Regions from separate parts of the Pseudooceanicola profundi genome, predicted to be linked through region 1. Evidence: riboswitches for the same ligand, from Rfam matches in the RefSeq annotation. Region 1 holds a riboswitch; the other holds the start of a gene.
What was found. A riboswitch is a leader RNA that binds a small molecule or an ion and turns the genes downstream of it on or off. The one in region 1 is predicted to bind cobalamin.

Region 1 (3,410 bases):
GCGGTTTCCGCAGCAGCGGCAAGCGCCTCCGAATGGCCTTCACTGGCCTTGGCCAGCTCTCTCTGTTCCCATTCAAGCCGCGAAATCGTTTCGCCTGCGTCGCGGTTCAACCCCTGCTCACGGTCGCGGTCGCGAACCAGCTGGTCCAGTCTCGCACGCAGCGCCTCGATCCGCTCGGCGGCCCGCGTCTCCTCTTCGGAAAGCGCATCCCGTTCCACGACCAGCCGTTGCAGAACCGCGCCTGCGATGGCCTCTTCCTCCCGCAGGGGGGGCAGCGCGGCCTCGGCAGCCGCGCGACCTTTGCCCGCGTCCAGCGCCGCCTTTTCGGCCTGAGCTGCCTGCATCACCGCGGTTTTCAGCGCGTCCAGTGCCACGCTGCGGCTTTCCTCTGCCTCCTGCCAGCGACGGAAGAGAAGCATTCCCTCCGCCCGGCGCAGTTCGGCACCGATGGCGCGGTAGCGCTGCGCCTGGCGGGCCTGACGCTCCAGCGTCTGCATCTGTTGCGCCAGCCCCTCGATCACATCATCGACCCGGGTCAGGTTCTGCTCCGCCCCGTTCAGCTTCAGCTCCGCTTCGTGCCGCCGCTGATAGAGGCCGGAGATCCCCGCCGCCTCCTCCAGCACCCGCCGCCGCGACTTGGGCTTGGCATTGATCAGCTCTGAGATCTGGCCCTGCCGCACCAGCGCGGGCGAATGCGACCCCGTAGACGCATCGGCAAAGAGCATCTGCACATCCCGCGCCCGCACATCCTTGCCATTGGCCTTGTAGGCAGAGCCCACATCGCGGGTGATCCGCCGCACGATCTCGATCCCGTCGGCATGGTTGAAGGCCGAGGGCGCCAGACGTTCACTATTGTCGATATGCAGCGCCACCTCGGCAAAGTTCTTGGCCCCGCGCGACGACGCGCCGGCAAAGATCACATCCTCCATCCCGCCACCCCGCATCGCGGTCGGGCGGTTTTCCCCCATGACCCAGCGCAGCGCCTCCAGCAGATTGGACTTGCCGCAGCCATTCGGGCCGACAACGCCGGTCAGCCCGTCCTGTATCAGCAGGTCGGTCGGGTCGACGAAGCTTTTGAACCCGGTCAGTCTGAGTTTGGAAAAGCGCAAATTCTGGGCCTGTCGGTGATTCCGGCTGTCGGAGAAGGGTGACGGAACCGCCCCCCTTCTGTCAACTTTGCGCCCTCAGCATATGGGTCACTCATGCAGGTTATCCCCAATATATTGCGCATATCCCTAGCAACGCTCTGCCCAGCCCCCCTCCACTGCGCCGCAATCCGCCATTTTCGCCCCTTGACCGGATCGTGCCGCCACGTCACTACAAAAGGGCAAGGTTCCTCATCAGGGTGCACACCACCCGAGGATCAAATGGGAATGCGGAACAGGTGACCCAATCCGGGGCCTTCAGCCGCAGCCGCCCCCGCGACTGTCAGCGGAGAGCGCGTGCCAGAGCCACTGGGAAACCGGGAAGGCGGCACAGCGCAGAGACCCGCCAGCCAGGAGACCAGCCCTGCGCCATATCAACCGGCCGTCGGGGATGACGGTCCAGGAGGACAGAACATGCATATCGAACCCGGAATTGTCACTGGCGCCAAAATGGTGCTGAGCTATGGAACAGCGGCCGCCGCCGCGACCTATACCGCCAAGCTGGTATGGGATCAGGTCAAGACCGGCGACGTCGCCCGGCTCGCCATCGGCACGGTCACGTCGACCATCCTGACCTTTGTCTTCTTCCAGATCCTGCCGCATTTCCCAGTCGGCGTGTCAGAGGTCCACTTTATCTTGGGCTCGACCCTCTTCCTGCTGTTTGGCGCGGCCCCTGCGGCCATCGGTCTGGCGCTTGGCCTTCTGGCTCAGGGCGTGTTTTTCGCACCCTTCGACCTGCCGCAGTACACGATCAACGTGACCACCCTGCTGGCGCCGCTCTACGCTATGTCGCTGCTGGCCCGCCGGATCATTCCCGCAGGCACCCGCTATGCCGATGTGAGCTACAAACAAGCCTTTGCGCTCTCGACCACCTTCCAGGCCGGAGTTGTCGCATGGGTCGCTTTCTGGGCCTTCTACGGCCAGGGTTTTGGTGCAACCACCGTCGCCTCCGTCATGTCCTTCGGCGCCGCCTATATGATGGTTGTCCTGATTGAACCGCTGGCCGATCTTGCCGTCCTCGCTGGCGCCAAGACCCTGCGCGACACCGGTTTCGCAAAGCTCTTCACACCACGGCTCTTCGCCGCCGCCTGATCCGCAGGCCAGTCGAGTACCGTTACGGGCGGCCCCGCAAGGGCCGCCTTTCCCCCTTTTGAAGAGGCCCCCATGCCCGCCAAGATCCCCGCCACCGTCGTTACCGGCTTCCTCGGCGCCGGCAAAACCACGCTGATCCGCCATATGCTGCAGAATGCAAACGGCAAGCGGATCGCGCTCATCATCAATGAATTCGGCGATCTCGGCGTCGATGGCGACATCCTGCGCGGCTGCGGTGACGAGACCTGCCGCGAAGAAGACATCATGGAGCTGTCGAACGGCTGCATCTGCTGCACCGTGGCCGAGGATTTCATCCCCACACTCGAAAAGCTCCTCGACCGCGACGACCGCCCCGACCATATCGTGATCGAGACCTCCGGCCTCGCCCTGCCCCAGCCGCTGGTCCGCGCCTTCAACTGGCCCGCGATCTCCACCCGCGTCACCGTCGACGGCGTGGTCACCGTGGTCGACGGCCCGGCCCACCACGCCGGCACCTTCGCCCATGACGTGGCCGCCGTGGATGCGCAGCGCGCGATGGACGAGAACCTCGACCACGAAACGCCCCTGTCCGAACTCTTCGAAGACCAGCTCGCCTGTGCCGACATGATCGTGGTCAACAAGTCCGACCTGATGGACAGCAGGGCCCTCACCGCCACCACCCAGACCCTGACCGAAGCCGTCCGCCCGGGTGTCCGCATCGTCCAGGCCGCCATGGGCGCCCTGCCGACCGAGGTCCTGCTTGGGCTTGAGACCGCCGCCGAGGCCGATATGGAGGCCCGCCACGAGGTCCATCATCATCACCACCATGATGATGACGAAGACGACGACCACCACGACCATGAGCACGACCACGGCCATGACGAATTCGAGTCGTTCGTCGTCACCCGCGGCGAAATCGCCGATCCCAAAGCCTATGCCGAACAGGTGGCCGAGGTCATCCGGACCCACGGCATTCTCCGCCTCAAAGGCTTTGCTGCCGTCACGGGTAAACCCATGCGCCTGACCCTGCAGGCCGTCGGTCCGCGCATCGACACCTATTACGATCAGCCCTTTGGCACGGCCCCCCGTGAAACCCGCCTCGTCGTGATCGGCCAGACCGGCCTCGACCGCGCCGCCATCGAAAAGGCCCTGGTATCGGACGGAGTTCCCGCATGATCACCGTCGAACCCGGCA
Region 2 (3,410 bases), 1.0 Mb from region 1:
ATGCTCAACGGCGAGACAATCCGCCTCGACGGGGCAATCCGGATGGGGCCGAAATGACATTTACGCTTGATAACAGGGGTATGAGCGACCGCGCCGTCGCGATTGCCGACAGGGTCGAAACCTTCGTGCGCGAGGTTGTGGCACCCTATGAGTCAGATCCGCGGCGGAGCTCGCACGGGCCCTCGGACGTGCTGGCCGTTCATCTGAAGGAAGAGGCGCGCAAGGCCGGCGTTCTGACACCGCATATCCCCGCGGACGGGGCGCATTTGACGCACCGGGAAACCGCCTGCGTGCTGATCCGGTCGGGCCTGTCACCGCTTGGCCCCGTGGCCTGCAACACTGCCGCGCCCGACGAGGGCAATATGTATCTGCTGGGCAAGGTGGGCTCGCCCGAGCTGAAGCGCCGGTTCCTCGATCCGATGGTGAAAGGTGCGATGCGGTCGGCGTTTTTCATGACCGAACCTTCGGAGGATGGGGGGGCCGGGTCTGACCCGTCGATGATGCAGACGACCTGCCACATGGACGGCAACCACTGGGTGATCAACGGCCGCAAGACCTATATCACCGGGGCCGACGGGGCCGGGCTGGGCATTGTCATGGCGAAATCGGCGGATGGCGCCTGCATGTTTCTGGTGGACCTGCCCGACCCGGCGATCCGGATCGAGCGTGTTCTGGATACGATCGACAGCTCCATGCCCGGCGGTCATTCCGTCGTGACCATCGACAATCTGCGCGTGCCTGCGGACCAGATGCTGGGCTTGTCCGGCGAGGGGTTCAAATACGCGCAGGTGCGGCTGTCACCGGCGCGGCTGACCCATTGCATGCGCTGGCTTGGCGCCTGTATCCGCGCCAATGAGATCGCCTCGGATTATGCCAACAGGCGGCATGCCTTTGGCAAACCTCTGGTGGATCACGAAGGTGTCGGTTTCATGCTGGCCGATAATCTGATCGACCTGAAACAGGCAGAGCTGATGATCTACTGGTGTGCCGATGTGCTGGATACCGGGGTGCTGGGAACCGCCGAAAGCTCCATGGCCAAGGTCGCGGTCTCAGAGGCGCTGATGCGTGTGGCCGATCGCTGCGTGCAGGTGATGGGCGGGCAGGGGGTGACCGCGGATACGATCGTCGAACAGGTGTTCCGCGAAATCCGCGCCTTCCGGATCTATGACGGGCCGACCGAGGTGCATAAATGGTCGCTTGCCAAAAAGATCAAGCGGGACTGGAAACAGGCGCAGCAGGGATAGGCCGCACGCGCCGGTCGGGCGGCTGACCGGCGCGCGCAGCCCATTGCGTCGTGTCCCGATACGCGGTAATCGGAACCTGCTTCGGTCCGGGCGTCTGACGTCCGGTGAAAAGGGAATGCGGTGAGGATTTCGATCCGATTCCGTGGCTGCCCCCGCAACTGTAAACGGAGAGCGAAGCCGGACCATGTCACTGTCCCCGCCATGCGGGACGGGAAGACCCGGCCAAGCCTTGACCCGCGAGCCAGGAGACCTGCCGAAGCCGATCACCTTGTCCGGACGCGGGGCGCGTTCGTGGCTGCGGACCTTTCCGTCGTGGTGGCATTTCGGGGCCGGCGGCGGGGGCATCTCCTTCCTTCGGTCAAAGCTATGGCCATGCGGGCCCGGGTACGGGCGCTGCGGGGAAGGAAAAGATATGAAACAGGTTTTCAGGGCCGCGCTTGCGGTCTCTTGCACGATTGCCGTGCCGGCACAGTCGCAAGATGTCATCGGGCTGGACCCGATCATCGTATCGGGTGGGCTGATCCCGGTCGAGGCCGCGCACTATGGCCGCGCCGCCACTGTCATCACTGGCCGGGAGATCGAAGAGCGTGGGATCCTCTCGGTACAGGAGGCGTTGCGCGCGCTGCCCGGGGTCGCCGTCAATGGCGCGGGTCACAGCAGCACTCAGGTGCGCATCCGCGGCGGCGAGGGCAATCACACCCTCATCCTGATCGACGGGGTCGAGGCCGCGGGCGGCGACGGGGAATATTTCCTGACCGGGCTGGAGACCGCCAATATCGACCGGATCGAGGTGCTGCGTGGGCCGCAGTCGGTCTATTACGGGTCCAACGCCTCTTCCGGGGTGGTCAATATCATCACCAGGAAGGCCAGCGGCGGGCTTCAGTACGGCGGCAGCGTGGAGGCCGGGTCGGGCTGGATGGCCTCCGGGTTTCTGGCCTATCGCGGCGACCGGGGCGGGGTGTCCTTCGGGCTCACCAAACGCGACGACAGGGGATATGATTATTCCGGCTCCGGCGGGGAAAAGGACGGGATCACCCGCTGGACGCTGAACCTGGCCGGCGATTACGCGCTGACAGAGGGGCTGACGCTGGGCTTCACCTATCGCAGGTCGGAGGAGCGGTTCGATTCCGATCTCAATTCCTACGTAGCGGCGACGGCAGACCAGTATGTGGTCGACGATCCGACTGCCTTTACCGACCGCGACGAGCAGACACTGCAGGTCTATGCCGACTATGCGACGCCGGGCGGCCGGCTGACGGGGCGGCTGTCTTATGAATATACACGCAATGAAGAGAGCAGCAGCCTCTACGCGCCGAGCGATACCGACAGCCGCGCGGCCAAGCTGCGGCTGAGCTACGGGCTGGACGGGGCCGTGGAGACCGCCGCGCATCTGGTGATCCTGATGGCAGAGAGGGAACGCGACAGCTCTGCCGCCAATCCGCTTTATGCCCGGTCGAACACCTCCTATGCGCTGGAATACCGGGGCAGTTTCGGCAGCGGGCTGGATGTGCAGGCCGGGGCGCGGTTCGATGACAATTCGGTCTTCGGCGACAGCGTGACATGGACCGTCGCCGGGTCCTACCAATTTGCCGGCGGGGTCCGGCTGCATGCCTCGGCCGGCACGGGCGTGGTCAATCCCAGTTATTTCGAGCTCTATGCCAACAGTTTCGGCTATGTCGGCAACCCGCGCCTCGATCCCGAGCGGAACCGGTCTTTTGACATCGGGGTGGAACTGCCCGTGGCCCAGGGGCGTGGCACGCTGGATGTGACCTATTTCAACGAAACGCTGACGGATGAGATCACGGCGATCAGCACCGGCCCCGGGACATACAGCTACATCAACCAGTCGGGCGACAGCGCCCGTCAGGGGGTAGAGGTCGCGGGCCGGATCGCGGCAGCCGAGGATCTGGATCTGCGGCTCAGCTATACCTATCTGGACGCGACGAACCCCGATGGCAGTGTCGAAATCCGGCGTCCCAGACATGAGCTCGGGCTGGGGGCGACGCTGCGCAGCTTTGGCGGGCGCGGGACGGTTTCGGCCGATGCGCGGTTCGTGTCCGGCAATTACGACAGCCAGTTCTTTGGCAGCTATGCCACGGCGCAACTGCCGGACTACTGGAAGGTGGATGTCGCGGCGACCTACCGGATCTCTTCCAATGTTCAGGT

Region 2: linked by a shared signal. The riboswitch ahead of ACRARG_RS04000 (TonB-dependent receptor plug domain-containing protein) and the one ahead of ACRARG_RS09200 (energy-coupling factor ABC transporter permease) in region 1 are both predicted to bind cobalamin.

The regions. Positions count from the first base shown of each region.
Region 1 covers NZ_JBPAXZ010000001.1:1,846,777-1,850,186, forward strand. The annotation lists gene smc (chromosome segregation protein SMC) at 1-1,109, opposite strand, end outside; cobalamin riboswitch at 1,314-1,526, shown strand; gene ACRARG_RS09200 (energy-coupling factor ABC transporter permease) at 1,560-2,237, shown strand; gene cobW (cobalamin biosynthesis protein CobW) at 2,310-3,392, shown strand; gene ACRARG_RS09210 (GNAT family N-acetyltransferase) at 3,389-3,410, shown strand, end outside.
Region 2 covers NZ_JBPAXZ010000001.1:820,926-824,335, reverse strand. The annotation lists gene ACRARG_RS04010 (SDR family NAD(P)-dependent oxidoreductase) at 1-57, shown strand, start outside; gene ACRARG_RS04005 (acyl-CoA dehydrogenase family protein) at 81-1,244, shown strand; cobalamin riboswitch at 1,310-1,516, shown strand; gene ACRARG_RS04000 (TonB-dependent receptor plug domain-containing protein) at 1,657-3,410, shown strand, end outside.